Regions from separate parts of the Isoptericola sp. b408 genome, predicted to be linked through region 2. Evidence: predicted binding sites of a transcription regulator. Region 2 holds the regulator's gene; the other holds the start of a gene.

Region 1 (15,448 bases), on a different contig from region 2:
GGCGCAGCTCGCCCTGCTCGGCGACTGGAACGTCATCCCCCGTGACACCGACGTCTGGGACGTCACGGCGTTCGAGGGCAGGACCCACGTGTCGGCCGCCGAGCGGGCGGCGTTCGAGGCCTTCGGACCTGCGGGGTACACGGAGGTGACGCGCGAGCACCTGCCCGCGCCGCACACGTACACCTACTGGGACTACCAGCAGCTCGCGTTCCCGCGGGACAAGGGGCTGCGCATCGACTTCGCGTACGCCTCGCCGGCGCTGCGCGACCGGGTCACCGGTGCGACGGTCGACCGGGACGAGCGACGCGGCAAGGGCGCCAGCGACCACGTGCCGGTGGTGCTCGACCTGGTCTGAGGCGCCGAGGTGACGGCCGGTCCGGATCGATGTCACGCCGGCCGCCGCGGCGTGTCGGGAGGGCCCCCTCCCTCGCCTCGCTAGGCTCGTGAATGTCTTCACAAGCCTGATGCGAGGAGTCGCCGTGGGTACGCAGATCGATGCCTCCGCCGCCGTGGGCGAGTACGTCGCCCGGGCCGACTGGCGGGTGCACGCCAACGCCAACCAGGGCTACTCCCTCGGTGGCCTCGTCCTGAACGTCGCGGGCAAGACGATCGCGAACTACTGGCTCGACGAGGTGTTCTCCCCCGAGCTGGCCGCCGCGCACCGGCAGGGCGACCTGCACGTCCACGACCTCGACGTGCTCGGCGGCTACTGCGCCGGGTGGTCGCTGCGCCAGCTGCTGTCCGAGGGGTTCGGCGGGGTCGCGGGGGCGGTCGCCTCCTGGCCGCCCCGGCACCTGAGCTCGGCGCTCGGGCAGATCGTCAACTTCTTCGGCACGCTGCAGAACGAGTGGGCGGGGGCCCAGGCCTTCAGCTCCTTCGACACCCTGCTGGCCCCGTACGTCCACGTCGACCGCCTCAGCCAGGCCGAGGTCACCCAGGCCCTGCAGGAGTTCGTCCACAACCTCAACGTGCCGTCCCGCTGGGGCACCCAGACGCCGTTCACCAACCTGACCTTCGACCTCACCTGCCCGCCCGACCTCGCCGACGAGCACCCCGTCGTCGGCGACGACGTCCTCGACGTCACCTACGGCGACCTGCAGGCCGAGTCCGACATGATCAACCGGGCGTTCGTGGCCGTCATGTCCGCCGGGGACGCCGCCGGCCGGGTGTTCACCTTCCCGATCCCGACGTACAACATCACGCCGGACTTCGACTGGGACTCCGAGATCTCCGAGGAGATCTTCGAGATGACCGCGCGGTACGGCACGCCGTACTTCCAGAACTTCATCAGCTCCGACCTGAACCCCGGCGACGTGCGCTCGATGTGCTGCCGCCTCCAGCTCGACCTGCGCGAGCTGCTCGCGCGCGGCAACGGGCTGTTCGGGTCCGGCGAGCAGACCGGCTCGCTCGGCGTGGTCACGATCAACTGCGCCCGGCTCGGGCACGTCCACGGCCCGGACCGCGAGGCGCTGTACGCGGCGCTGGACCGCCTCGTCGACCTCGCCGCCGACGGTCTCGAGGCACGCCGCGAGACGGTCCAGCGGCTCATGGACGGCGGGCTGTACCCCTGGACGCGGCGCTACCTCGGGACGCTCGACGCCCACTTCTCCACCATCGGCGTCAACGGGGTCAACGAGATGATCCGCAACGCCACCGCCGACACCGAGGACATCACCACGCCGGCCGGGCACGCCACGGCCCTCGAGCTGCTCGACCACCTGCGCACGCGCCTCGTCGAGATCCAGGAGCGCACCGGCCACCTGTACAACCTCGAGGCGACCCCTGCCGAGGGCACGACCTACCGGTTCGCCCGCGAGGACCGCGCCCGCTACCCGGGGATCCTGCAGGCGGGGACCCCGGAGCAGCCGTACTACACGAACTCCACCCAGCTCCCGGTCGGCTTCACCGACGACCCGTTCGAGGCACTCGCCCGCCAGGACGAGCTGCAGCGGCGCTACACGGGTGGCACGGTGCTGCACCTCTACCTGGGCGAGCAGATGTCCGGCGCCGAGTCGTGCCGGCTGCTCGTGCGCCGTGCCCTGGAGAACCACCGGCTGCCCTACCTCACGGTGACGCCGACGTTCTCGATCTGCGCCACGCACGGCTACCTCGCGGGCGACGTGCGGTCCTGCCCGACCTGCGGCGCCGGGACCGAGGTGTGGACCCGGGTGATGGGGTACTTCCGCCCCGTGGCGTCCTTCAACACCGGCAAGCAGGGCGAGTACGCCGAGCGCGTGCCGTTCCGGGAGCCCGCGGCCTCCCGGGAGCCCGCGGCGGTGACCGTCGATGTCGCCTGACGCGCCGGCCCGGGCACCGCTGCGCATCGCCGGCTTCGTGCCGTTCTCGACGGTCGACCGGCCCGGTCGTCTGGTCGCCACCGCGTTCACCCAGGGATGCCCGTGGCGGTGCACCTACTGCCACAACCCCTCCCTGATCGACCCCCGGCGGCGGCCCGGTGCGACCTGGTCGGAGGTCCTCGAGCTGCTGCGCAAGCGCCGCAGCCTCCTGGACGGCCTGGTGATCTCCGGCGGTGAACCCACCCTCCAGCCCGGCCTGGCGGACGCCTGCCGCGACGTCCGCGACCTCGGGCTCGAGGTCGGCGTGCACTCCGGCGGCCCCTGGCCGACCCGGCTCGCCCGCGTGCTGCCCCTGGTGGACTGGGTCGGCCTGGACATCAAGGCGGTGCCGGACCGGTACGAGCTCGTCACCGGAGCGGCACCGTCCGGGCGGGCGGCGTGGGAGTCGGCCCGGCTCGTGGTCGAGTCCGGGGTCGACCACGAGATCCGCACCACCGTCGACCCCACCGTGCACACCCGCGAGGACGTCCTGGCGATCGGCGCGCGCCTCACCGCGCTCGGCGTCCGCCGGTGGGTGCTGCAGGAGGCGCGACCGGACGGCGCACGGGCCGGGTGGGTGCGCCGCCTGGACCGCCGACGGCTGTCCGACGTGCTGCGCGAGGACGACCTGCCGGGCGTCGAGCGCCGCGTGGGGGTCTGAACCGCCCGGACCCGGAAGGAGCGCCCGGCTCGGTAGGTTGGCTCCCATGACCGAGCGCCCCGAGGACGACCTCTCCTTCGCCTCGCCCGGCCCGGAGGCGTCCGGCCCCGCCCCGGACGGGACGCGGGGTCCGGCCCGTCCCTCCCCCGGCCCGGCACCGACGGGCGCATCGGACCGCCGGCCGGTGGACCCCGGGGCCCGCTGGGGCGCCCCCGGACCCACGCCGGCCGAGCGCGCCGCGGCGCGGCGCCGGGCCCGGATCTGGGTGCTGTCGGTCCTCGCCCTGATCCTGCTCGTGGTCGGCGGCGCCGTGGGGGCCTCCTACCTGACGACGAGCACGCGCGAGGAGGCGTGGGAACCCGTCGCGGCCGACGTCACCGCGCCGCAGACCGTCAACGCCGTGCAGCTCGTCCTCGGCTCGTGCCTCGCCGAGGCCCCGACCGACGGCGCCGTGGGACGCGTCGAGGTGGTGCCGTGCGGCGAGCCGCACGCGGCCGAGGTGGTCGGGCGCACCGACGCGTCGGCGGACGCCGTCTGGCCCGGCGCGGACGAGGCCGCGGCCCGCACCGCGCGGGGCTGCACCCCGGACCTCCTGGGCCCGCAGGCGCGCGCGGACGACTCCACACGGGTCGAGCTGGTGGTCTGGGCGCCGAGCGAGGAGTCCTGGGCCGCCGGGGACCGCACGGGGCTGTGCGTGGCCGTCGTGGACGGCACGCGGACCGGCTCGCTCCTGGACTGAGCGGCCGGGAACGTCATCGGATCGGTGCCCGATCTTCACCTCCCCGGCACCCCGGATGGGTCGATCGCCCGATCCCGGCCCTCGGTCGACGGCCGTTTCCGACGGTTCCGGCGTGCCGTGTCCGTCATGTCGGACAGCGTCCCGCCGCCGGATCCCTTCACACCGCCTCCACCATCGGCGCAGGAGGTGACCGTTATCTGACCGTGACCTCCGACCGTTTCGGGGCTAGCGTCCTGTCGTCGCCCGGAGACCGGGCGGCGACCGGCCCGGTGCCCAGTGCTGCCGACGGGACGGCCCACCGGAGCACCGACGGCAGCAGCGGGAGACCCAGGTTCTTCGGGTGACGTCAGCGCCACCCTCGGGGTGAAGCCGTCCATCGGCGGCAGGCCACCACTTCTCGGCCTAACCCGACAGCTCATCTCGCCGGCTGGAGGAGTACCCCATGTCCACACCCTCGCTGGATGCTGCGCGCCCGCAGGGTGCCGTGCGCACCCCCAGGAAACGCCACGCCGCCGTCGCCATGACGCTCACGGCGGCCCTCGCCGGCGGCACGCTGGTCGCCGGCGCCGGATCGGCCGCCGCCGACGACGCGCTCACGACCACCACGGACGAGACCGTCGCCGGCGATACCACCTCGGCCGGCACGACCACCACGGACGCGACCGACACGTCGGTCTCCGACGGCACCGCGACCCCGACGCCGGAACCCGTCGTCGAGGACACCGCGTCGCCCGAGCCGACGACCACCACGGACGGGACGACCACGACCCCGACCGAGGAACCGGCCGCCGAGGACACCGGCACCGCCACCGAGGAGCCCGTCGTCGTGAGCACGACGCCCGACGTCTCGGTGTCGAAGTCCCGCAGCACCGGCCGCAAGGGACAGGGCCACACCCGCCCCCGCTACACGGTCCGCGCGACCGCGGACGGCGAGGCGTTCGCCGGCCGGGTCCGGCTCTACGTCCAGGGCACCAAGGTCGCGGTCAAGAGCCTCGACGGGGACGGCACGATCCACTTCCGCCCCGGGTTCTCCCACTACGACGTCGGCCGCAACGGCATCCGCGTCGTCGTCGCGCCGGCCGCCTCCACCGGGTTGGAGCAGGTGACGAAGCACCGCAGGGTGTGGATCAAGCCCAAGGCGACGACCAACATGTACGTCTCCAAGAGCCGTCACACGGCCACGAAGGGCAAGTGGCACACCCGCCCGAAGTACACGGTGAAGCTGCGCAAGTGGGGCGAGCCCGTCCAGGGCCGCGTGCGCCTGTTCATCTCCGGCGACAAGGTCGCCGTGAAGAAGACCAACAAGTACGGGGTCGTCCGGTTCCGGCCGGGGCTCGGCAAGTACGACCTGGGCAAGAACAGGATCCGCGTCGTCGGGGTGCCGGCCCGGGCCGAGGGACTCAAGAAGTCGACCAAGTACCGGAAGGTCCACGTCAAGCCGAAGATGACCCGCGGCCAGAAGGTCGTCCGGGTCGCCCACAACTACATCGGGCACCGGTACTCGTGGGGCGGCACGTCGCCCGCCACCGGGTTCGACTGCTCGGGGTTCACGTCCTACGTGTACAAGAAGGCGATCGGCAAGACCCTGCCGCGCTCGTCGTCGGCCCAGGCCTCTCTCGGCACGCGCGTCTCGCGCAGCAACGCCCGGCAGGGCGACCTGGTCTACTCGCCGGGGCACATCGGGATCTACGCCGGCAACGGCCGGATCATCGAGTCGGCCCGTCCGGGCGTCGGCGTGGTGAAGCGCCAGATCTGGCAGAGCAGCCCGCGGTTCATCCGCATCTGACCGGCACCGGTCCGGGCGCCGCGAGCGCCCGACGGCCCCGCCTTCCGCACGGAGGGCGGGGCCGTCGTCGTCCCGGCGACGATCAGGCCAGCGAGAGCCCCTCGGCACCCTCGACCCGGTCGACGACGACGGTGTCCCCGTCGGCCGTCTCGCCGGACAGCAGCCGGCGGGCCAGCCGGTCGCCGATCTCGCGCTGGACGAGCCGCCGCAGCGGGCGGGCGCCGTAGGCGGGGTCGTACCCCTCGACCGCCAGCCACCGGCGAGCGGACGGCGTCACGTCGAGCGTGATGCGCCGGTCGGCCAGCCGCTGGGCGAGCGCCGCGACCTGCAGCTCGACGATCCGTCCCAGCTCGTCGAGGGACAGCGCGTCGAAGAGGACCACGTCGTCCAGCCGGTTGAGGAACTCGGGCTTGAAGGCCGTGCGCACCGCCGTCATGACGCTCTCGCGCTTGGCCTCCTGGTCCATCACCGGGTCGACGAGGAACTGCGAGCCGAGGTTCGAGGTCAGCACCAGGATGGTGTTGCGGAAGTCGACGGTGCGGCCCTGGCCGTCGGTGAGGCGACCGTCGTCGAGCACCTGCAGCAGGATGTCGAAGACCTCGGGGTGGGCCTTCTCCACCTCGTCGAGCAGCACCACGGAGTAGGGCCGACGGCGCACGGCCTCGGTGAGCTGCCCGCCCTCCTCGTAGCCGACGTACCCGGGGGGTGCGCCGACCAGCCGCGCCACCGAGTGCTTCTCGGAGTACTCGGACATGTCGATGCGCACCATGGCGCGCTCGTCGTCGAAGAGGAACTCGGCCAGGGACTTGGCGAGCTCGGTCTTGCCGACACCGGTCGGCCCGAGGAACAGGAAGGACCCCGTGGGCCGGTCGGGGTCCGCCACCCCGGCCCGCGAGCGCCGCACGGCGTCGGACACGGAGCGCACCGCCGCCTGCTGCCCGATGAGCCGCTCGCCGAGCACGTCCTCCATGTGCAGGAGCTTCTCGGTCTCCCCCTGGAGCATGCGGCCGGCGGGGATGCCGGTCCAGGCCGAGACGACCTCGGCGACCTCGTCCGCCCCGACCTTGTCGGCGATCATCGGCGTCTCGTGCGCCGCCTCCTCGGCCGCCTCCTCGGAGGCCTCGGCCTGCTCGGCCTCGACGAGCTCGCGCTCGACCTGCGGGATCTCCCCGTAGAGCAGGCGCGCGGCGGACTCGAGGTCGCCCTGGCGCTGCAGGCGGTCGGCCTCGGTGCGCAGCTCGTCGATGCGGGCGCGCAGGTCGCCCACCCGGTTGTGGCCGGCCTTCTCGGCCTCCCAGCGCGCGGTGAGGGCGGCGAGCTCCTCGCGGCGGTCGGCCAGGTCGGCGCGCAGCTTCTCCAGCCGGTCCCGGGAGGCCGTGTCGTCGGAGTCCTTGAGGACGACCTCCTCCATCTCCAGCCGGGTGACGGCGCGCTGCAGCTCGTCGATCTCCACCGGGGAGGAGTCCATCTCCATGCGCAGCCGGGAGGCGGCCTCGTCGACCAGGTCGATCGCCTTGTCCGGGAGCTGGCGCCCGGAGATGTACCGGTCGGACAGCGCCGCGGCGGCGACCAGCGCGGAGTCGGCGATGGTGACCTTGTGGTGGGCCTCGTAGCGCTCCTTGAGGCCGCGCAGGATCGCCACCGTGTCCTCCACGGAGGGCTCGCCGACGAACACCTGCTGGAACCGCCGCTCCAGGGCGGGGTCCTTCTCGATGTTCTCGCGGTACTCGTCGAGCGTGGTGGCGCCGACCATGCGCAGCTCGCCGCGGGCGAGCATCGGCTTGAGCATGTTGCCGGCGTCCATGGCGCCCTCGCCGCCGGCGCCCGCGCCGACCACGGTGTGCAGCTCGTCGATGAAGGTGATGACCTCGCCGTCGGAGGCGGTGATCTCCTCCAGGACGGCCTTGAGCCGCTCCTCGAACTCGCCGCGGTACTTGGCCCCGGCGACCATGCCGGCCAGGTCGAGGGCGACGAGCCGCTTGCCCTGCAGGGAGGTGGGCACGTCCCCGGCGACCACGCGCTGGGCCAGCCCCTCGACGACGGCCGTCTTGCCGACACCGGGCTCGCCGATGAGCACGGGGTTGTTCTTGGTGCGGCGGGACAGCACCTGCACGACCCGGCGGATCTCGGCGTCCCGGCCGATGACCGGGTCGAGCCGGCCGTCCCGGGCCTGCTGGGTCAGGTCGGTGCCGTACTGCTCCAGGGCCTTGTAGGTGCCCTCGGGGTTGGGGCTGGTGACCTTCCCGGAGCCGCGGACGGCGGGCAGGGCAGCTCGCAGCGCGTCCGCGGTGGCGCCGGCGTCGGTGAGGGCCTGGGCGGCGGCCGAGCGGCCGGCGGCGACCGCGATGAGCAGGTGCTCGGTGGAGACGTACTCGTCGCCGAGCGCCTCGGCCTCCTGGGCCGCGGTGCTCAGCACGGTCTGCATGGCGCGGGACGGCGAGGGCTGGGCCACGCCCTCACCGCTGGCGGTGGGCAGCGCGACGAGGGCCGCGCGGGTCTTCTGCCCGATCTGCTGGGGGTTGGCACCGACCGCCTCGAGCAGACCGACCGCCACCCCGCCGGTCTGCTGGAGCAGCGCCGACAGGAGGTGGGCCGGCCCGAGCTGCGGGTTGCCGGCCGCCGATGCCGACTGCACGGCGTCGCCGATCGCCTGCTGCGACATCGTCGTGAACTTGGTGTCCATGGATCCTCCGGGTCCGGGGTCGTGATGACTGCTGAGGTCAACCTCCGCAGAGTTGAGTCTATTCCGCTCAACTTTGCGTCGCCACGCGAGGGTCGGCGCTGATGGGACGTCGCCCGGCACCGCGGGTGAATCCTGCCGGGCGACCCGGGGCCGGGGTGCCGGTCCCCGCCCGGTCGGCGATGCTGGAACGGTGAGGACCATCACGCCCGTCCACGCGCCCGCCACGGACCGCCCCCGTCGCCGGCACCCGCTGCGGCGCGCCTCCGTCGCGGCGCTCGCGACCGTCGGCCTGCTCGCCCTGGGCGGCTGCATGAAGGTCGACTGGGACATGACCCTGCACGAGGACGACACCGCGTCCGGCACCGTGATCATGGGTTTCTCCGACGAGCTCGCCGAGTCGATGGGCATGGACCCCCAGGAGCTGTGGGACATGTCCAACGAGGGGGGCGACTCGTTCACCGAGGGCATGCCCGAGGGGTCCACCGAGCAGCCGTACTCGGACGGCGAGTACACCGGCGTGGAGGTCACGTTCACCGACCAGCCGATCTCCGAGATGGCCGGCGGCGCGGAGGACGAGCTCTCCGTCACCCGCGAGGGCGACGAGTTCGTCGTGGACGGCGTCTTCGACCTCAGCGAGGACGCCGCGGACATGGGGGACACCGGCGACCTGCCCGAAGGCCTCCTCGACAGCTTCGACATGCGCATCGCCGTGACCTTCCCCGGCGAGGTCACCGAGACCACGGGCGAGGTCGAGGGGACCACCGTCGTGTGGACCCCTACGTTCGGCCAGGTCACCGAGGTCTACGCCCGCGGCTCCGCGGTGGGCGACGGCGCGGCAGCCCCGGAGGAGGGTGCCACCGACGAGCCCACCGAGGACGCCGACGAGGGCACCACCGGCACCGGTGACGACGTCGCCGACGCGGCCCAGCAGGACGACGCGGGCTTCCCCTGGTGGATCGTCGGCCTGGTGCTCGGCCTGGCGGTCCTGGGTGTGGTGGTCGCCCTCGTCGTGCGCAACAACCGTCGGCCGGGTCCACCCGCCGCGGGGGCACCCGGGAGCGGCCCGGCGCCCTACGCCGCCGGCGGCGTCCCGCCCGGGTACGGTCAGCCGCAGCAGCCGGCACCGCCCGTCGTGCCACCGCAGCAGACCGCACCGCAGCCCTACCCCCCGCCGTACCAGGGACCTGCGCAGCAGCCGCCGGCAGGTCCGCAGCAGCCCCCGGCGGGCCCCCAGCAGCCTCCGCAGGACCCGGACGGCACCCCGCCCGCCGCTCCGCGCTGACCCTCCGTGGCCGCTAGCCTCGGGCCATGACGCAGCTCGAGGACGGCACGGCCCCCACGCCCGGCACCGACTGGCACCCGGACCTGCTGGGCGACGGGTTCGAGGCCCGGACACTGCACCTGCCCGACGACGCGACGGCCACCCTGGTCCGCCACACGCCGTCCGTGGCCCCGCAGGGCGCCCCGGCACGGGTCGCCGTGCTGGTCGTGCACGGCCTGGCGGACTACTTCTTCCACCCCCACGTGGCCAGGGCACTGGCGGCGGCCGGGTTCGCGGCCTACGCCGTCGACCTGCGCGGCCACGGACGATCCTGGGACGCCCACGCCGCCGCCGGCCGGGACCCGAACCAGGAACCGGACCTCGCGGTCCACGCCGTGGATCTCGACGCGGCCGCCGACGCCGTCCGCGCGGCCGGGCACGAACGCCTCGTGGTCATGGCCCACTCCACCGGCGGCCTCGTCGTGCCGCTGTGGGCGTCGGCCCGCCCGGGACGCGCCGACGCGCTGGTGCTCAACAGCCCGTGGTTCGAGCACCACGCCCCTGCTCCCGTGCGGTGGGTCTCCGCCGCCGTCGCCGAGGCGGTCGCCCCGCTGGCGCCCCGGGCCGTGCTCGGCCATCTCGACGACGCCTACCCCCGCGCCCTGCACCGCACGCACGAGGGGGAGTGGGACTTCGACCCCGCGTGGAAGCCGCTCGAGCCGTTCCCGGTGCGGGCCGCCTGGTTCCGCTCCGTCCGTCGGTCGCAGCGACGTCTGGCGCGCGGGCTGGACCTGGAGATCCCGGTGCTCGTGCTGACCTCGGACCGCACGACCCGCACCGAGCACCTGAGCAGCGACACGGTGCTCGACGTCGGCCACATGCGCAAGATCGCCCCCCGGCTGGGGGACGACGTCAGCCTCGTCACGATCCGCGGTGGGATGCACGACCTCGCGCTCTCGCCCTCCCCCGCGCGCGAGGAGTACCTGCAGGTCGTCGTCGACTGGATCCGCGCCGCCGTCTGAGCCGCGCCGCCCGGGCGCTCACCGTCGTGTCCGATTCCCGCTAGCCATCGTGCCGCCCGCCGGGTGACGATGACGCCATGACCGACGAACGGGCCGAGCGCTACCGCGCCATCGCCGCGCGCGACGCACGGTTCGACGGCCAGTTCGTCACCGCCGTGCGCACCACCGGCATCTACTGCCGGCCGTCCTGCCCCGCCCGCACGCCCAAGCCCGAGAACGTCACGTTCTACCTGACCAGCGCGGCCGCGCACGACGCCGGCTTCCGCGCCTGCAAGCGGTGCCTGCCCGAGGCCACCCCCGGCACCCCCGCCTGGGACGTGCGCCGGGACGCCGCGGGCCGCGCGATGCGACTCGTGGCCGACGGCGTCGTGGACCGCGAGGGCGTGGCCGGGCTCGCCGCACGCCTGGGCTACAGCCCCCGCCACCTGCACCGGGTGCTGCGCACCGAGCTCGGCGCGGGCCCCCTCACCCTGGCTCGCGCCCAGCGCGCCCAGACGGCGCGCACCCTGCTGACGGGCACGGACCTGCCCGTGGCGGACGTCGCCTTCGCCGCCGGGTTCGGCAGCATCCGCCAGCTCAACGACACCGTGCGCGCCGTGTTCGCCACCACGCCCACGGACCTGCGGCGACGGCGTCCGGCACCCGTCGGCACCGCGACGGCCGGGGACCGGGTCCACCTGGACCTCACCCTGCCGGTGCGCGAGCCGTTCGACGCCGCGGGCACGGTCGCCTACCTGGCGGCCCGCGCCGTCGCGGGCGTCGAGACCGCCTCGCTCGACGGCCCCACCGTGCGCTACGCCCGCACCCTGCACCTGCCGCACGGCCCGGGTGCCGTCGCGGTCACCGCCGGGCCCACCGTCGGACCCGGCCGGGTCGCCGCCCACCTGGAGCTCTCCTCGTGGCAGGACGTCGCCACCGCCGTGGCCCGGCTGCGCCGGCTGCTGGACCTCGACGCCGACCCGGTCGCCGTCGACACCGCGCTGGCCGACGACCCCGTCCTCGCCCCGTCGGTCGCCGCCCGCCCCGGGACCCGGGTGCCGGGGGCCGTGGACGCCCACGAGATCGTCGTCCGCGCCTGCGTGGGACAGCAGATCTCCGTGGCCGCCGCCCGCACGCACCTGGACCGGCTCACGTCGGCCGCCGGCACGCCGTACCCGTCCACGATCGACGGCTTGGACCGCCTCTTCCCGACCGCCGCCCAGGTGGCCGACGACGACGGGACGCACCTGGCGCTGCCCGCCCGGCAGCGCCGCACCGTCGTCGACACGGCCCGCGCCCTGGCCGACGGCACCCTCACCGTCGACGTGGGCGCCGACGCCGCCGACCTGCGCGCCGTCCTTGAGGCCCGGCACGGGATCGGCCCGTGGACGTCGGGCTACGTGGCCCTGCGGGTCCTGGGCGACCCCGACGTCTGGCTGGACGGGGATGCTGCCCTGCGGGCCGGGGCCCGCGCCCTGGGGCTCCCCGACGACGCCTCCCTCGCCGCCCGGGCCGACCGCTGGGCCCCGTGGCGCTCGTACGCCGCCCGGCACGTGTGGCAGGCCGCCGCACCCCGCTCTGGAAGGAACACCCCATGATCGCCGCCACCACGCTCGACACCCCCGACGGAGCGTTCACGCTCGTCGCCGACGACGGCACCGTCCTGGCCTCGGGCTGGACCGACGACGTCGACGTGCTCGTCGGACTCGTCCACCCGGCCCTGCGCCCCACCGCCGTGACCGAGGTCGACCCGGGGCACGAGGCGGTCTCCGGACCGGCCGCGGCCGTCGCCGCGTACTACGCGGGCGACCTCGACGCCGTCGGCCGGGTCGCCGTCGTCCAGCGGTCCGGCCCGTTCCGCGAGCACGCCTGGCAGGTGCTGCGCCAGGTGTCGCCCGGCGCCCCGGTCACCTACGCCGAGTACGCGGACCGGGCCGGGCGCCCGGCCGCCGTCCGGGCGGCGGCCGGGGCGTGCGCGCACAACGCGGCGGCCCTGTTCGTCCCGTGCCACCGGGTGCTGCGCAGCGACGGCACGACGGGCGGCTTCCGGTACGGACCGGCGGTCAAGGAGTCGCTGCTGGCCCGCGAGCGCTCCGCGGCCGGCTGACCGGAGCCGTCAGCCCAGGTCCTCCGGCGCGAGGAGGAACTCCGACTCGTCGGCGATCTCGCCGCCGACGGCCGCGTGGATCGCGGCGGCGACCTTGGCCACCAGGTCGGCCGCCCGCTTGCGGGCGACCACCAGACCGGCCTGCGGGAACTCCATCTGGGCCTCGAACTGGTCCGGCGGGTCCCACACGACGCGGTAGCAGATCGCCCCGGCGGCAGCCCACGGCAGCTCCTTGACCAGCAGCGGCAGCACCTCGTCGCCGCTGACCTCCACCGTGACCCAGCCGTCGTGGCCGAGGTCGATCGTCAGCCCGTAGCCGTCCAGGACGACGGGCGCCTGCAGCGCGGCGATGTCGAAGTCGTCCGCCCGCGCGTGCACCTCACGGCGCAGGTCCGGGTCCATCTTCTCGCCCGGGTACAGCGGCTTGTCGGCGATGCCCTGCGGCGGCCCCTGGTAGTCGGCGCCCTGGGTGGCCAGGACGACGCGGGGATGGACCTCCTGCAGCACCCGGTGGGCGGCCTGGGGGTCGAGCCACACGTCGGACCACACCGTGAGGTCGACCGCCGCACCCGGGTCCGGGGTCAGCACGACGCCGGACCCGGCGCCGCGGCGCTGGGCCTCGGCCGGGTCCCAGAGACCGGCCACGTCCAGACGGACCGCACCGCCGAGGCGGCGGGCCGCCGCGATGAGCCACTGCACGACCCGGTCCTCCTCGCGGGTGGGCAGACCCGCCGGGAACGCCCGGGCGAGGCCGTCGCGGTCGCCGCCACCGGGGTAGGGCGCGTCGTCCCAGCGCTCGCGCGGGCAGACGACGTCGAAGACGAGGGCGGAGCGGGCGGGCAGCCCCGGCTCGAACCCGTCGCCGGACGGCGCGTAGGGGCCGTGGACGTGGCTGTGCCGCGTCAGACGGAGCACACCGGGCTCGCCGGGGCCGGCGATCCGGCCGGCGGGCAGGTCGGCGCCGGGCAGGTCCGCCGGGACGACGTCCCAGCGGGTGCCGCTGAACCGGGACAGGGCGAGCACCTCGACCTCGTCGACGGCCACGTCGTCGGGCACGGCGAGCAGGTGCCGGGCCTGGTGCCCCTGCGTGGAGGCACGCGGGAGCGGTGGCAGGGGCGGGGACGAGGTCTGGGCCATCGGGTGACGTTCCTTCCGGGTCCGGGAGTCCGGCCGACGGAGGTCGCCGGCGCGGCGGGTCCGAGCGTACCGACGACGGTCGCCGCCGTTGAAGGGCCCGTTCATACGTCGGTGCGGTGGAAGGACTGCCAGGACCGGCTCGCCGTCGGGCCGCGCTGGCCCTGGTAGCGCGAGCCGTACCGGGCCGAGCCGTACGGGTGCTCGGCCGCGGAGGAGAGCCGGAAGAAGCAAAGCTGTCCGATCTTCATCCCGGGCCAGAGCGTGATCGGCAGGGTGGCCACGTTGCTGAGCTCGAGCGTGACGTGCCCGGAGAACCCCGGGTCGATGAACCCGGCGGTGGAGTGCGTCAGCAGCCCGAGACGACCGAGCGAGGACTTGCCCTCCAGCCGGGCGGCGACGTCGTCCGGCAGCGTCACCGTCTCGTAGGTGGACCCGAGGACGAACTCCCCCGGGTGCAGCACCAGCGGCTCGCCGGACTCCACCTCGACGAGACGGGTCAGCTCCGGCTGCTCCTGCGAGGGGTCGATGAACGGGTAGCGGTGGTTGTCGAACAGCCGGAAGAACCGGTCCAGGCGCACGTCGATGCTCGACGGCTGGACCATCGCCGGGTCGTACGGGTCCAGAGCGACGCGTCCGCCGTCCAGCTCGGCCCGGATGTCGCGGTCGGAGAGCAGCACGAGGCCCACGGTAGTCCGCCACGCGGCCCTGCGTCAGGAGGTCCGCGGCGTGGTCCGGCACGCGCTCAGGGGCCGATTCGGGTCACCAGCGGTTGTTGGGTATGATCGCCGTGCGCGCATCGACGTCGGTGCGCCGCGCGGGTGTAGTTCAATGGTAGAACTTCAGCTTCCCAAGCTGACAGCGCGGGTTCGATTCCCGTCACCCGCTCGCTGATCGACGAGGCCCCGCACCGGTTCCGGTGCGGGGCCTCGTCGCGTTCGGGCGGCCAGGGGGGCTGCCGTCAGCGCGGCGGCTGCGTGCGCGGCTTCAGCCGCACGTCGGGCAGTGCGGGGGCGCGCAGGGGTCCGCCGTCGTAGCCGTCCACCCGACCGAAGCGGCGTCCTTCCGCCCCCTCGACGTACCCCGTGGACCCGTCGGCGAGGTCCGTGAGCTGCGCCGACCAGTCGGCCCGTGCCGCGACGACGTCCTCGTGGCTGCGGCCCACGAAGTTCCACCACATGACGACGTCCTCGGTGAAGGGCGCACCCCCGAGAAGGATCGCCCGCACGGGCTCCGCACCGGCGGTGACGACGAGCCGGTCGCGGCCGGGGGCGGCGTAGGCGAGCTCGGACGGCGGCACCACGGTCCCCTCGAGCGTCGCCTCCCCGGCGTCGACCAGCAGCCCGTGCTCGAAGCCGGGGTCGACGTCCAGCTCGAGCCGGCTCCCGGCCGGGAGGTCGAGCTGGGCCCCCACGAGCGGGGAGTAGGTCCGGGCCGGCGAGGCCAGCAGGTCGCCCGCGACACGGAGCGAGCCGAGGAAGACCTGGACGCGCACCCCGTCGACGTCCGCCACCGGCAGGTCGGCGTGGTGGTCGAACCGCGGGGCCGTGCCGGCGTCGGACGAGGGCAGCACCGTCCACAGCTGGACGCCGTGCAGCGTCGGCGGGCGGGGACGGTCCGGCGTGGACGGCGTCGACTCCTCCGAGTGGGAGATCCCGTGCCCTGCGGTCATGAGGTTCAGCTCGCCCGGACGGACGAGCTGCTCGGAGCCCACCGAGTCGCGGTGCAGGATCTCCCCGG
Region 2 (15,448 bases):
CTGCGTGACGAGTCGACACCGTCGCCGATCTTCCGGCTGCTGGTCGACGAGCTCGTGACGCTGCTCGCCTACGAGGCGACCCGGCACGTCAGGACGGAGCAGAAGGAGATCCGCACGCCGGTCACGACGACCACCGGTGTCCGGATGAGTCACCCGAGCCCGATCGTCATCCCGATCCTGCGGGCCGGCCTCGGCATGCTCGACGGCCTGACGCGACTGCTGCCGACGGCGGAGGTCGGGTTCCTCGGGCTCCAGCGCGACGAGTCGACGTTCGAGGCGGTCACCTACGCCAACCGTCTGCCCGACGACCTGACCGACCGGCAGGTCTTCCTCCTGGACCCGATGCTCGCGACCGGCGGCACGCTCGTGGCAGCGATCGACTACGCCCTCGAGCGGGGCGCGCGCGACGTGACGGCCGTGTGCCTGCTGGCCGCGCCGGAGGGCCTGGAGGTCGTCAAGGAGGCGATCGGCGAGCGCGCCGACGTCCAGATCGTCACCGCCGCGGTCGACGAGCGGCTCAACGAGCACAAGTTCATCGTGCCCGGCCTGGGTGACGCGGGAGACCGCCTCTACGGCGTCGTCTGAGCACCGGGGTCGGCCGGCCGCCCGCCGGCCGGCTCAGCGTTCCTCGCAGTCGCCGACCTGCTCCCAGCGGGACCAGCCGCCGGCCCAGGTCTCGGTCCGCTCGGACCGGTCGAACCTGCCGTCGGTCCCGCCCGGCGCCCGTCCGTTGCGCTCGGACCGCCCCACCTGCCCCGGGGGGTCCCCCTCGTCGCCGCTCACGCCGCGGTAGCGGTAGTCGACGCCGTTCCACGACCGCACCTCACCGGTGGCGTAGCGCTGGCCCCAGCCGATCGGCTCGGCGCACCAGCCGGCCTCGGCCCCCGTGAACGCCGCGACGTCGAGCGTCGTGGACCACGTCTCGGTGGAGACCGTCCAGCGTCCCCCCTGTCGGCCGTCGACCCGCTGGACCTCCGTGGTCCGCGTCGCGCGTGCCGGCACCGTCACCTCGGTGTCGCCCCCGGGACCCTCGACGCGGAAGTCGACCTCCACGGTCGAGCCGGTGTTGTCCAGGACGACCCCGACCTCGCGCCACGAGGTCGTCCCGTCGCCGGAGGACTCCGTCTCGAGGGACCCCTCGTCGAGGAACGCGGAGGGGGCGATCACCACGCAGCGGGTGCCTCCGTGCTCGACCGTCCGGCGGACCGTGGTCGAGGTGCCCTCCACGCTCCGGGTCAGGCTGACCGTCACCTCCCCGGCGGCGAGGCGCGCGCCGTCGGCGTCGACGACGAACCGGACGGCACCGTCGGCCGCCAGGTCGCGGGCCGCGACCTCGTCGCCGTCGCGCAGCAGCGTCGCGCGCCAGTCGTGGCCGTCCCGCTCACGGACGTCGACCACCAGCCGTGCGTCACCGTCCTCGCACCGGGCGGCGGCCGTGACGTCGACGTCCGGCGAAGCGGGTGCGGTCGCGCACCCGGCGAACCCGACGTCGACGGTCACCAGGCTCCGTCCGTCGGCGCTGACCACGGCCTCGTCGGTCCCCCACGGGACCTCGACCTCGAACCTCGCGGACTCCCCGCCCCCGAGGCGCAGCTGCTCGACCCGGTCGCCGAGCTCGACCCGGAACACCACCGGCAGCGTCGAGGCCGAGTTGTCCAGCGGCACGGTGAAGGTGCGCGTCGACACCTCCGCGGCCGGGTCGAACCGGCAGGCACCCGCGGGGACGACCTTGCCCACGGCGGGGGCGATCGCCGCCGCCGGGTAGGTCGCCGTCGGCGCGGTGGCCGGCACGACCCCGACGACCGGCTCGTCCCCGTCGACGTCGAGCACCCAGCGGTACAGGTCGAAGGTCACGCGGCCGGCGTCCGTCGCGGTGCTGCCGGTCGGGACCGTGAAGGTGCTGCTCTCGCCGGCACCGAGCCGCACCCGGTCGGCCTCCCGACCGAGTGCCGACATCCCGGCCTGCATCGGCTCGTCACCGCGGTTGACGATGGTGCCCCGGACGCTCACCCGCCCCTCGACGTTGACGGCCTCGGCGGTGGTCTCGACCTCCCACCGGGGGTCGTAGCACTCGGCCGCGCCGTGGGCGCCCGAGGCCACGACGCGGCTGTACGTCTCCCCGGCGACGACGGTCGACACCGTCCAGGTCGCCCTGCCCGCCGGTACCCGCAGCCCGTCGGGCACGGTCAGCGTGGCCCGCGCCCCCGGGACCAGCACCGGGCGCTCCGTCGCGGTCGACCCGGCGGCGGCGAGCGCGACCGTCACCGTCCAGCCGGTGGTGTTGGTGTAGGTGCCGGAGACCACGGCGTCGGCCACGCCGACGCCGCCGGTGGCACGGCAGGAGGCCTGCACCCCGCCGACCCCGGCGAGCACCCCGGCCCAGCCCTCCGGCACGCCCACCGAGGACGCGGCGGCGATCGTCGGACCGTCGTCGGCGGCGACGGGCTCCACGTCGACGGTGTACGCACCGGCCTCGGTGCTGCCGTCGACGACGACGCTCACGGCCGCGTCCACGGCCTCCCCCGGCTGCAGCACGGCACCCGAGCAGAACCAGACCCCGGCGCCGCCGGCCGAGGGCTCGCAGTCCAGCCCGCCGGTGACGGAGTGCGGCACCAGCCCGGCCGGCACCCGGAGGCGGACGGCCCACCCGTCGCCGGTGGGCTGGTCGCCGGTGTTGCGCACCGAGAACGGGACCGTGCCCAGACCCGGGTTGGCGGCGAGCTCGGCGTCGGCGGCCCGCGTCGTCAGCTCGGGGCCGAACGAGCCCACGCGGGTCGGCGGCAGAGCCAGCCGGCGGACCTCCAGGCCCTCCGCCCAGACCTCCGCCATCACGTCGTAGGACCCGCCGTCCCGCACGACGACGGGCACCCGCACCGTGGTCTGCTCGTCGGCGTCGATCGTGCCGAGCCGGCACAGCACCCGCTGCGGCTCCGCGGTCGCGGTGCACGGCAGGGTCTCGACCGTCAGCGGACGCGGCACGGTGCCGCCGGCACCCTGGATGGCCGAGGACGGAGCGTGCTGCATGCCCGCCGGCAACGTGAGCCGCACGTGGGCGTCCACGGCCGGGAGCCCTCCGGGGTTGGAGACCTGGACGGTGAGGTAGTCGGTCGCACGGGGCCGGAGCTCGGCGTCGGCGTCGGGCACCTGCACGCTGACCGCGGCCGGCACCGGGATGCCGGGGTCGTCCGCGAGCCACGGCAGGTTCGCCGGGTCGGTGGGGTCCTCCTGCGGGTCCGGGCCGGGAGACGGGTCGGCCTGCCCCTCGGCGTCCGCCGACGGCCACGGGGACGCCTCGACCGCCACCGGGGCGCCGTCCGGGACCTCCTGCGCGGCGTCGGCGTCGCTGATCACCCCGAGCACGGAGACGACCCCGACCGTGGCCGCGGCCACGGCGCCGGTCGAGGCGACGACAGCCGCCCCGGACACTCCCGCGGCGCCGGCGGCACCAGCTCCTGCCGTGGCGCCGGCGGCGGCCGCCGCTCCGCCGACGGCCGATCCGCCGGCGGCCGCCCCGGTGGCCGTGCCCGCGGTGGCCGCACCGGCCGCTCCGGCGCCGGCCCCCGCGGCACCGGTACCGGCTGCTCCGGCGCCGGCCGCTCCGGCGCCGCCGGCGGCCGCGGCCCCGCCGGCGGCCGCGGCCCCACCCGCACCGGCGGCCGTGGAGGTCCCGGCGACGGTCGAGGCCCCGGCGGCCGTGGCGCCCGCGCTCCCGGCCGTCGCCCCGGTCCCCACGGTCCCGGCCGTCGCCCCCGCACCCGCGGCACCGGCTCCCACGCCGGCACCCGCCGCCGCGCCCGCGCCGATCGTCGCGGTGCCCAGCGGGAGCGCACCGAGGATCGCGGTCCCGGCGAGGCCGACGACGAGGGGCGCGACGACGGCGCGCATGCCGTGGGCGACGTCGCCGAGCTCGAGCACGAGGGTCCGGCAGTCCTGGCACACCTCGAGATGACGGTCGACCTTGGCGACCTCACGGCGGGCGAGCCCGCCGCGCACGTAACCACCGAGCAGGGGGTTCACCGCCCGGCAGGAGTCGGCGGGGTCGCCGCAGAGGTGCTGCTGCAGGTAGCCGACCCGCAGCCCCTCCCGGGCGCGGTAGGCCAGGGCCGAGACCCCGTTCGGCGTCAGCCCGAGGATGGGCGCCACCTGGGCGGGTGAGAGCTCCTCGACCTCCGTGTACCAGAGCACGGCCTGCCAGCGCTCGGGGAGGCCGTCGTAGGCACGGGCGACCACGGAGCTCTCGAACCCGGCCAGCGCGGGGTCCTCGGGGGACGAGGAGGGACCCATCGCGTCCTCGAAGGTCCCGTCGTCGTCGGTGGGCCGGGTGCGGCGCGCGCCGTGGGCGAGGTCGGCGGCGAGACGGCGCACGACGGTGAACAGGTACGCGCGGAAGTGGGTGTCCGGTCCGTTGCCCTGCTGCAGCACGCCGAGGACCCGCTGGAAGGCGTCGGAGACCACGTCGTCGGCGTCGCCGTCGCACCGCACGTACTGGCGCGCCAGGACCCGGGCGGCGCCGCTGTGCCGTGCGTAGAGGGCGCCGTAGGCCTCGAGGCTGCCTCCGCGCACCTCAAGGATCAGCTCGCCGTCGCTGGGAGCTGATCCGTCCGATCCCACGTAGACGTCGGTCACACTCGTCCGCTTCTCGCCCGGTTGTCGGCCTCTGCACCCGCGTCGACACGGGACGCTCACACTCTATCCGTACCCCGTGCACGTCGCCGCCCGGCCGAGCGGGCTGATCCGGGCCGGTTTCACCCGCACACGTCGCGGGTTTCTGCGTCATAGTGGGGGGCCATGAGAGTCACATCAGCATGAGCCTGCCGCCCGGCGACACCGTCGCCGTCGCCACGCGCGAACGCTGGCGCACCACGAGCCTGACCGAGGTCTGGCTGCGCCCGGGCGACTGGTACCACCCGGCCGTGGACGCGGTCGTCGAGGCCATCATCGAGGGGCGCTCGCCCGAGGCCCCCGCGCACCGGCTGGGCAACGCCCGCAGCGCCGCCGGCATCTCCCTGGACGAGACGCTGGAGGACGTCGCCTGCCTGTTCCGGACGGTGGGCTCCCCGGTCGACGTCGACGCGGTCCGCGGATCGGCCCTGGGCTGGGCGCTGGGACGGGAGCGCCGGCCCGCCCTGAGCGGTGTCCGTGATCCCGCGACCGGCCTGCCGACGGGGGACTACCTGGGCGAGCGGCTGCGCGAGACCTACGGACGGGCGGAACGTGACGGCGTCGAGGCGACCGAGTCCCACTGCCTGGTCGTGGTGGACGTGGCCGTCGAGGCGCTGGACCCCTGGCAACGCATGGCACGCGCCGCGTCGGTGGGGCGGACCCTGGACCAGGTGTTCGGCGGCGGGCACCCGATGGCGTCCCTCAGCGACGGCGTCTTCGCCGTCCTGTGCGAGCGGTCGGCGGACATCCCGCGCCTGTCCCAGGGCGTGCGTCGCATCATCGAGCGGAACGCCCAGATCCTCGGGGTCTCCGAGACGATGCGTCGGCCGGTCCGGGTGTGGATGGAGCGGCTGCCCCGTGACCACGAGGCGGCGCTCGACCTGCTCGAGCACCTGCGGCGCTGACGGCCCGCACCGCGACACGAGGGCCCCGGACGGATCTCCCGTCCGGGGCCCTGGTCGTGCTGCGCGGCGTGCTCAGGCCTCGGTGAAGGTGAGGCAGTCGGCGTGGTGGTCGTCCTGCGGACCGGACCCGACGCGGATCGCCGAGGCGCCGCACTCGAGGTCCTTGTTGTGGACGCAGTCGATGCGCTGGCAGGCGCCGACGTGCGCGACGACCTTGTCGAGCCCGCCCTTGGTGCCGAGCGGGATGAACGTGGCGCACGCGGCGTCACCGGGGACCCCGGCGATCGTGACGGCACCCGCGTGGCAGTCGTGGTCGTGGTTGTAGCTGCAGCCCTCCACCGAACACTCGGTGACCTCGGGCATCTCCATCAGCGTGGTCATGGCCGCTCCTCGGGTCGCTGGATCATCGCCGAACCATTTCGATGATAGGCGCGTCTCGACATTCCTGCCGAGAAACCAAAGGCGACCTCGAAAGATCAGGGGAGGCTTACCGAGCGATTCGTGAATTGCGAAAGGACGGCATTTCCAAATTCCGCGGTCGGCGCCGTCGCCTCACCCGCGGTCGCGCGAGGGACGCCACAGGACCAGTGCACCGCCCCGCTCCCGCCGCGGGTCGATGTCGAGCCGCAGCTCCGAGCGTCGCACGCGGCGGCCCAGCGGCACCGCGACGACGTCACCACCCGTGCCGGCGGCGAAGACGCGACCCTCCGCCTCGTCCCGCGCGGCGATGAGCCCCGCCAGCTCGGAGAGCCGTCGCTCGAGCTGGCCGACCTGGTGCTCGAGGTCGAGGATGCGCTTGATCCCGGCGAGGTTGATGCCCTCCTCCTGGGCGAGGCGCTGCACCTCGAGCAACCGGGCGACGTCGCGCCGGGAGTAGCGGCGCCCGCGCCCGCGGGCGCGCCGGGGCACGACCAGACCGAGCCGGTCGTACTGGCGCAGCGTCTGCGGGTGCATGCCGGACAGCTGCGCGGCCTGCGAGACCGTCAGCACCGGTGCGTCGTCGGTGACCATCTCGACCTCCCTCGCGCCCTGAGGTTACCGGTGCGTGACTACTGGGCGGCCTGGGCGCCGAGCTCCGCGCGCACGTCGCCGGTGTCCACCTGTGCCGCGAACTCCTCCAGCGCCTGCTTCGCCGACCTGCTGAGCTTCTGCGGCACGACGACCTGGATCGTCACCAGCAGGTCGCCGGTGCGCTTCGCCGTCGCCACGCCACGACCCTTGACCCGCAGCACGCGGCCCGACGGCGTGCCCGCGGCGACCTTGAGACGCACCGTCTCGCCCGACAGCGTGGGCACCTCGACGGTCGTGCCGAGCGCCGCCTCGGCGAAGGTCACCGGCAGCGTCATGCGCAGGTTCGCGCCGTCCATCGCGTACACGGGGTGGGACTCGACGTGCACCTTGATGAGCAGGTCCCCGTCCGGGCCACCGTTCATGCCGGGCCGGCCCTTGCCGCGCAGCCGGATCTTCTGGCCGTCGTGGACCCCGGCGGGGATCCGCGCGGTCATCTTCCGGCCGTCGACGGTCAGCTCGACCGTCGTGCCCTCGACCGCCGCGCGGAAGGGCAGCGTGGCCCGCGTCTCGACGTCGGCGCCCTTCTGGCGCTGGGGCCCGCCGAACCCGGCCGGGCGTCCGCCCGCGCCCCCGCCGAACATCGATCCGAGGATGTCCTCGAAGCCGCCGCCGGTCTGCTGGTACTGGACCCGGGGGCCTCCGGGGCCGCCCGCCCGGCCGGCACCGCCGCCGAACATGGTGCTGAAGATGTCCTCGAACCCGGCCTGGCCGCCACCCGCACCGGGCGCTCCGGCGAACCGGGCGCCGCCGCCGGCCATGGAGCGCAGCGCGTCGTACTGCTTCCGCTGCTCGGGGTCGGAGAGCACCGCGTAGGCCTCGCCGATCTCCTTGAACCGCGCCTCGGCGGCGGCGTCACCCGGGTTCTGGTCCGGGTGGTACTGGCGCGCCAGCTTGCGGTACGCCTTCTTCAGGGCCGCCTCGTCGGCGTCCTTGGGAACGCCGAGCGCGGCGTAGAAGTCCTTCTCGATCCAGTCCTGGCCGGTCACGACGTTCCTTTCTGCTGCACGTGCACGAGCCGCGGCCGCTGTTCGGCAGTTCGTGCCTCGTTCGGCAGCTCAGGCTGCCGAACGAGGCACGAACTGCCGAACGAAGCCGGCGTCGTGCGGCTACTCCGGTCCGACGACGCCCACGCGGGCGGCGCGGACCACCTTGTCACCGATGCGGTAACCGGGCTCGACCACCAGGTTCACCGTGGTGGCGGTCGCCTCGGCGTCCGTGTTGTGCATGAGCGCCTCGTGCACGGTCGGGTCGAACTCCTCGCCCACGGCACCGAACCGCTCGATGCCGAACTTGCCGAGCGAGGCGTCGAGCTTCTCCGCGATCGCCGCCATCGGGCCGGACAGCTCGCCGTGCGACTTGGCCCGCTCGATGTCGTCGAGCACGGGCAGCAGCGCCGCGAGCACGTCCTGCGTGCCCTGGGTCCGCGCGGCCTCCTGGTCACGCAGCGCCCGGTTGCGGTAGTTGGTGAAGCTCGCGCGCTCCCGCTGGAGCGCGTCGAGGTTCTCGGCCGCCTGGGCCTTGGCCTGCAGCAGCTCGGAGTCCTCGGCGGCCTCGCCGACCGGCTCGAAGTCGAGCGCCTCCAGGGGGTCGCCCTCGCCGGACGACGCCGCGGCCTCGTCGGTCTCGGGGGCGCCCTCGGGCGTCTCGCGCTTCTCGCCGGTGGTGGGGTCGACCTTGCGCTTGTCCGTGAAGTGGAAGGGGGAGTCCCCCGAGCCGCCGTTCTCCGGCGGCTCGGGGGTGCCCTGCGTCTCGTCGGACGTCACTGGGAGTCCTTCTTCTCGTCCTCGTCGTCCACGATCTCGGCGTCGACGACGTCCTCGTCGGAGCTCTCGGACTCCGACGACGGCGCGTCGCCCGCCGTGGTGCCGGCGGTGCCGGCGTCCGCACCCGCGGCCTGCTCGGCCGAGTAGAGCGCCTCGCCGATCTTCTGCGAGGAGGCACCGAGCTTCTCGTAGGCGGACTTGATCGCCTCGGCGTCCTCGCCCTCCAGGGCGGTCTTCACCGCGGCGATGTCGCCCTCGACCTCGGAGACGACGTCGGCGGGAAGCTTGTCGCGGTTGTCCGCGATCTGCTTCTCCATCGAGTAGGCGAAGGACTCCGCCTGGTTGCGGGTCTCGGCCTCCTCGCGACGCTTCTTGTCCTCCTCGGCGTGCTCCTCGGCGTCCTTGACCATGCGGTCGATGTCCTCCTGCGGCAGCGCGGAGCCACCGGTGATCTTCATCGACTGCTCGGTCCCGGTGCCGCGGTCCTTGGCGGACACGTGCACGATGCCGTTGGCGTCGATGTCGAAGGTGACCTCGATCTGCGGGACGCCGCGCGGGGCCGGGGCGATGCCGGTGAGCTCGAAGGTGCCCAGCGGCTTGTTGTCCCGGGTGAACTCGCGCTCGCCCTGGAAGACCTGGATCGCCACGGAGGGCTGGTTGTCCTCGGCGGTGGAGAAGATCTCGCTGCGCTTGGTCGGGATGGCCGTGTTGCGCTCGATGAGCTTGGTCATCACGCCGCCCTTGGTCTCGATACCGAGGGAGAGCGGGGTGACGTCGATGAGCAGCACGTCCTTGCGCTCACCGCCGATGACACCGGCCTGCAGCGCGGCGCCGACGGCGACGACCTCGTCCGGGTTGACACCCTTGTTCGGGTCCTTGCCGCCGGTCAGGTCGCGCACGACGTCGGCGACGGCCGGCATCCGGGTCGAACCGCCGACCATCACGACGTGGTCGATCTCCGAGACGGAGATGCCGGCGTCGCGGATGACGGCGTGGAACGGCTCCTTGGTGCGGTCGACCAGGTCCTGCGTCATCTGCTGGAACTGCGCGCGGGTCAGCTTCTCGTCCAGGTGGACGGGGCCGTTCTCGCTCATCGACAGGTACTGCATCGAGATGTTGGTGCTCGTCGCGGAGGAGAGCTCCTTCTTGGCCTGCTCGGCCGCCTCGCGCAGGCGCTGCAGGGCGATCTTGTCCTTGGACAGGTCGACGCCCTCGGTGTTCTTCACCTGCTTGATGAGGTGCTCGACGATGCGCTGGTCCCAGTCGTCGCCGCCGAGGCGGTTGTCACCGGAGGTGGCGCGGACCTGGATGGTGGAGAAGTCGTCGTCGTCCTTGCCGACCTCGAGCAGGGAGACGTCGAAGGTGCCGCCACCGAGGTCGAAGACCAGGATGAGCTCGTCCTGCTTGGACTTGTCGAGGCCGTAGGCCAGCGCGGCGGCGGTCGGCTCGTTGACGATGCGCTGGACGTTCAGGCCGGCGATCTGACCGGCGTCCTTGGTGGCCTGACGCTCGGCGTCGTTGAAGTACGCCGGGACGGTGACGACCGCGTCGGTGACGGGCTCGCCCAGGTACTCCTCGGCGTCGCGCTTCAGCTTGCCCAGGATGCGGGCGCTGATCTCCTGCGCGGTGTACTTCTTGTCGTCGATCTCGGTGGACCAGTCGGTGCCCATGTGGCGCTTGACCGAGGAGATGGTCCGGTCGACGTTGGTGACGGCCTGGCGCTTGGCGACCTCGCCGACGAGGACCTCGCCGGTCTTGGAGAACGCGACGACCGACGGGGTCGTGCGGGCGCCCTCGGCGTTGGCGATGACGGTGGGCTCGCCACCCTCCAGGACGGCGACCACCGAGTTGGTGGTGCCGAGGTCGATTCCGACAGCTCGGGACATGTTGGCACTCCTTGTTCGTGCGGGGGTTGAGTCGTCTGCACTCAACGTAAGACGCCGCCCGGCGGCTGTCCAGTCGAGAGGGACGAAGTTGAGTCTGCCTCACTCAACCTTGCACGGAGCGGCGATATTCCCACAGGTCGGAGGACATGTTCGCCGACGGTGAAGCGCCTCACATCGACGCAGTCCGCCTGGTCGCCGGGACGGCGCAGGCCATGCCCACCACCGTGACGGCGGCGGCCACCAGGAACTGCACGGCCATGTCCGTCGACCCCGCGAGAAGTCCCAGCGCCGCGGGGCCGATGATCGAACCGACCGCCAACGCGAGGAGCGTCGCACTGAAGCCGGCGGAGGGTCGCTCGGGAAAGACGTGCCCGCTCCACACGGCGAGCAGCGCCGACATCATCATGAAGCCCGGCCCGTAGAGCGCACCGGAGGCCACGACCCCCGACCAGGTTCCCGGGAACAGCCCGAGCAGCCCGATGGCACCGGCCAGCAGAGCCAGTGCGAGCAACAGGATCCGCCGCAGGCCGAACCGCCTCACCAGGTCGCCCGTGACGAGGCCGACCACCCCGACGACGCCGACGCACGCCCACAGCACCGACCGCGTGGACTCGGGCAGGCCCCGGTCCAGGGCCAGATCGGCGGCGTACGTCCAGTAGAACGCGCTCGACACCCCGAACAGGAGCGCCACCGCGAGGAGCGGCCACGAGTCACCGTTGACGAACCACCGCCAGCCCGGCCCACCGGCCCGACGTCGGGTGGCCGTCCGCCGGTAGGGCTGGGTGGGCAGCAGCCGCGCGTTCCACAGCATGCTTCCGAGGGCGAGGGCCGCGAAGACGATCCACGCGAGACGCCAGGACCCACCGGCGACCAGCGCGACAGGTCCCGCCACGGCCAGCCCGACGGCGGTTCCGGTGCTCACGACGGACAGGACCCGGTCTCGGCTCCGCGGACGGACCAGCTGGGAGACGGCGTCCGACAGGGGCGCCCACGCCCACCCCGGACTGGTGCTGGCGAGCAGTGCACCCGTCGCCATCACACCGGCGTGCGGGGCCAGGGCGATGAGCGTCATCCCGACGGTCGCGCACGCCCCGGCCAGGACCACGGGCAGCCGCGGGCCGAAGCGGGCGGCGAGCACGCCGCCCGCCAGCAGTGCCAGCAGGTAGCTCGCGTAGCTACCACCCGAGACGAGTCCGAGCGTCTCGGTCGACAGGCCGAACTCGTCCTCGAACACCGGGACGAACAGTCCGTAGCCGTAACGGGCGAACCCGAAGGAGACCCCGATGATCGACATCCCGGCCAGTCCGACGTGCCACGGTCCGACAGTCATGCGTGCCTCCCGGCCGCGAGCCGGTCTCTCGCACGCGGCCCGGTTCCAGCCCACCAGCCGTGGCTGCTCCTCACAAGGGGAACAGGTCGCGCACAGACCTGTCATCCGTCCGTCGGGGTATCGACCACAGCCACGGTGTCATCCGCCAGCGACCCCGTGACCGGGACCGGGGCCCACTCCTGAGAACCCTCGGCCGACCCGGCGTAGCCCGACGTCACGTAGGCGAGACAGGCCAACGCCCGGTCGTCGAACTGGTACCACGCGGCGGCGGTGGGGTACACCGCGACGACGTCCACGCGATACCCGCCCTCGACCGACAGGTCCTGCTGGCGGCACGACGCGGTGGCGCGTCTGGCCAGCTCCGACTCACCGGGGTACTCGACGGGATCCCGGGGAGCGTCGTCCAGCACCAGCACGGGCCAGGCCCCCGTCTCGACCACCTCACCCGTGTGCGGTTCGTCGCAGTCGAGCACACCCACCTGCCCCAAAGCTGCCTCCGGGGCCTCGGGCTCGGTCAGGTCGAGGCAGTCTCCGGCCCGGAGCGCACCCCGGTCCTTGGTCTCCACGGTGTCGCCGAACACCGCTCCCCCGCCGAAGGCGACCGCCAGCGCGACGACGGCGGGCCAGACCCACCACGGGGTCCGGCGGCGCGGGACCGGCTCCTCGGCCGCACCGGACGGACCTGCTCCCGTCGATGCACCCCCGTTCGACGAGGTGTGCGCCGGCGCGGGGCCGTGCTGCTTCTTGTCGACGTCGTGCTCGACGATGCTCAGCAGGAACCGCAGCACGCCGAAGATCACGAACGCCCGCACGATCACCAGCGCGAGGCCCACGTCGAACTCGTAACCCGTGACGGGCTGCTCCCACCCGAGCGTGGCCGGCACGTCGAGCGGGAAGGCGTCCCAGGTCATCCAGAAGACGAGCTCTCCCGCCCGGGCGAAGGACGTTCCCGACCCCACGAGCGCCGCGACGCCGTAGACCATCCACAAGATGAACCAGAGGGCCGACAGCGCGGCCATCGATCCGGGGCGCACGCCGTGGTGCCCCGTCGCGCGGTTGACGAAGAAGAGCACGACCGCCGTGGCCGCACTGCCGAACGCCACCACCGAGACCCACGGGTCTACCGGGACGACGTGGGTCGCTCGGAGCAGGAGGACCAGGACGACCGCCGTGACGGCCCAGGCCAGCCCGTGCATCGGGAGCCAGCGGCGGTCGCACAGATCGACGAAGCCGCCGTGCAGCTCGCGTGCTCGCGACCTGACCTGCGGCACCGCGTGAACGGTGACCGCGTCGCGCACGAGCGACAGCGGGCTCCTCGGCGAGCCCTCGACCTCGGACATGATCCGCTCCGACGCGATCGACGGACGGCCCGGCGGGCCGTCGAGCACCATCTACCGGAGAAGAGCGACAGCGCACCGACGCTGATACGGGACGGACGTGCACCGTTCGTTCACGAGTCGTCTGCTCCCCCGGTACGGCCGACCCCCTAGTGTGAAGCCATTCACATCACAGGCATCACCTCACGACCGCGGCTGAGAAGTCGACACCCCCGACGACGAGGACGTCCATGACCTCCGCCGCACTGCGCGCCGACAACCCTGTCACCAGCACCTACGCCGCCCTGTCCCGCACCGTCCGGGACGCCGGTCTGCTGCGCAGGACACCCCGCTACTACCTGTGGACCCTCGGCGTGCTCACCGCCGCGCTGGGCGGGATCGTCACGGGTTCCGTCCTCCTGGGCGACTCCTGGTTCCAGCTCCTCATGGCCGGTGCGCTGGGCCTGGTCCTGACCCAGTTCTCGTTCGTCGCGCACGAGGCGGCGCACAAGCAGGTGTTCGCCTCCGGACCGGTCAACGACCGCGTCGGGCGCATCCTCGCCAACGGGGTGGCCGGCATCAGCTACTCCTGGTGGATGTCCAAGCACACGCGCCACCACGCCAACCCGAACAAGGTCGGCAAGGACCCGGACATCGCGATGGACACCATCGCGTTCACCGAGGAGCAGGCCCGCGAGCAGAAGGGCTTCCTGGCGCTGATCAACCGCTACCAGGGCTGGTTGTTCTTCCCGCTCCTCACCCTCGAGGGCGTGAACCTGCACGTCACCTCGATCCGGTCCCTCTTCACCGGGAGGCCGGACACCCTGCGCGCCCGTATCAACGAGCTCGTCGTGATCGGCCTGCGCCTGAGCCTGTACCTCGCGGTGCTGTTCGTGTTCCTGCCCGTCGGGCTGGCCTTCGCGTTCCTCGGTGTGCAGATGGCCGTGTTCGGCGTCTACATGGGCGCCTCGTTCGCCCCGAACCACAAGGGCATGGCGCTGATCCCCGCGGACAGCAAGCTGGACTTCCTGTCCAAGCAGGTGCTGACCTCGCGCAACATCCGCGGCGGCTGGTGGATGAACATCCTCATGGGCGGCCTGAACTTCCAGATCGAGCACCACCTGTTTCCCTCCATGCCGCGCCCCCACCTGGCCCGGGCCCGGGAGATCGTCCGCGAGCACTGTGCGCACCTGGGCATCCCGTACACGGAGACGAGCCTGGTGGCCTCCTACGGCATCGTCGTGCGCTACCTGAACCGGGTGGGCCTCCAGGCCCGCGACCCGTTCGACTGCCCGATGTTCCACCAGCTGCGCGGGCGCTGAGGAGTCGGGGCGAGGGCGGCGGCGGTGCTCGGACCTGCCGCCGCGCTCACACGATCTCGACGCGGTCGGCCTGCGGTCCCCGGTCGCTCTGGCGCACCGTGAACCGGACCCGGTCGCCCTCCTCCAGCATCTCGGCGCCCCGCACCACCGACACGTGCACGAACAGGTCCTCGCCGCCGTCGTCGGGCGCGATGAACCCGAAGCCGCGGTCCGCGTCGTACCGTGCGACGGTCCCTTCGCCTCCCCGCACCGGCCCGCGGGATGCGGGCGGACGGCCCGGTCGTCCGCGGCCCGCCACGTCACGCCCGCTCCCCGCGCCCCGCACGACCTGGACGTTGCGGGCGTTCGGCCCCCGGTCGCCGTCGACGACGTCGAACGTCACCCGCGCGCCCTCGGCGAGCTCGGACGTCCCCCGGCCGAGCGCCTTGACGTGGACGAAGACGTCCTCGCCGCCCGCGTCCGGAGCGATGAACCCGAAGCCCTTGGCCTCGTCGAAGAAGGACACGGTGCCGTCGGCACCGTCCGAGGCCGGCTTCGCGGCCTCCGCCGCGAGCGGGAGCAGGTGGTCCGCCTGCGGCCCCTTCTCCCCCTCGACGACGAGGAACGCCACGCGCTGCCCCTCCGTGATGACGCCGCCGGTGACGATGGCCGAGCTGTGGACGAAGATCTCGGCACGACCGCCGTCAGGCGTGACGAAGCCGTAGCCCTTGGTCGGCTCGTACCAGCTGACCGTGCCGAGCACGCCCAGCGGCGCATCGGCAGGCTGGTCGCCCGTGACACGGACCCGGCGCGCCTGCGGGCCCCGGTCACCCTCGCCCACCTCGAACTCGACGGACTGCCCCTCGCGGAGCTGTTTCGGTCCCGTGCCACCGCCGACGATCTCGGACGCATGCACGAACAGGTCGTCGGCGTCGTTCCCTCGGTCGATGAAACCGAACCCTCGGTCGGCGTCGAACCATCGGACGGTTCCCTGGTGCACGAAGAGCTCCTCGTTGGTGGTGGACGGTGCTGTCATCCAGTGTCCCCCCACAGCACCCCTGACAGGTGCGCCCGGCCGCCCCCGTCGCCCCCGGGGCCTGTCCGGAACCTCACACCGCTCAGGTCACGCGCGCGATCGCGAACCCGTCCCACCCCTTGGCCCCGACCGTCTGGAGCGCGGTCGCGGTCAGCCGCGGGTCGCTCCCCAGGGCGTG

What was found. Region 2 encodes HspR, which represses chaperone genes until heat shock. Its sites were predicted from a motif close to AAGTTGAGTCNNNNNGACTCAACTT; they were not measured.
Region 1: clpB (ATP-dependent chaperone ClpB) is a predicted target of HspR. The motif match lies at 8,255-8,279, and genes of this name have one in related genera.

What each region holds. Positions count from the first base shown of each region.
Region 1 is NZ_JAUQYQ010000001.1:607,423-622,870, reverse strand. Features, by position in the region: gene Q6347_RS02810 (exodeoxyribonuclease III) at 1-355, shown strand, start outside; gene Q6347_RS02805 (ribonucleoside triphosphate reductase) at 465-2,297, shown strand; gene Q6347_RS02800 (anaerobic ribonucleoside-triphosphate reductase activating protein) at 2,287-2,997, shown strand; gene Q6347_RS02795 (septum formation family protein) at 3,044-3,736, shown strand; cyclic di-AMP (ydaO/yuaA leader) riboswitch at 4,031-4,174, shown strand; gene Q6347_RS02790 (C40 family peptidase) at 4,179-5,522, shown strand; gene clpB (ATP-dependent chaperone ClpB) at 5,605-8,205, opposite strand; gene Q6347_RS02780 (hypothetical protein) at 8,396-9,487, shown strand; gene Q6347_RS02775 (alpha/beta hydrolase) at 9,514-10,488, shown strand; gene Q6347_RS02770 (AlkA N-terminal domain-containing protein) at 10,566-12,065, shown strand; gene Q6347_RS02765 (methylated-DNA--[protein]-cysteine S-methyltransferase) at 12,062-12,574, shown strand; gene Q6347_RS02760 (hypothetical protein) at 12,584-13,711, opposite strand; gene dcd (dCTP deaminase) at 13,813-14,388, opposite strand; tRNA gene Q6347_RS02750 (tRNA-Gly) at 14,526-14,596, shown strand; gene Q6347_RS02745 (pirin family protein) at 14,670-15,448, opposite strand, start outside.
Region 2 is NZ_JAUQYQ010000004.1:40,348-55,795, reverse strand. Features, by position in the region: gene upp (uracil phosphoribosyltransferase) at 1-585, shown strand, start outside; gene Q6347_RS11785 (sigma-70 family RNA polymerase sigma factor) at 619-4,626, opposite strand; gene Q6347_RS11780 (hypothetical protein) at 4,806-5,567, shown strand; gene Q6347_RS11775 (DUF1540 domain-containing protein) at 5,640-5,948, opposite strand; gene Q6347_RS11770 (heat shock protein transcriptional repressor HspR) at 6,120-6,578, opposite strand; gene Q6347_RS11765 (DnaJ C-terminal domain-containing protein) at 6,617-7,624, opposite strand; gene grpE (nucleotide exchange factor GrpE) at 7,745-8,401, opposite strand; gene dnaK (molecular chaperone DnaK) at 8,398-10,287, opposite strand; gene Q6347_RS11750 (MFS transporter) at 10,457-11,617, opposite strand; gene Q6347_RS11745 (septum formation family protein) at 11,719-13,008, opposite strand; gene Q6347_RS11740 (acyl-CoA desaturase) at 13,185-14,255, shown strand; gene Q6347_RS11735 (cold-shock protein) at 14,302-15,270, opposite strand; gene Q6347_RS11730 (O-methyltransferase) at 15,353-15,448, opposite strand, start outside.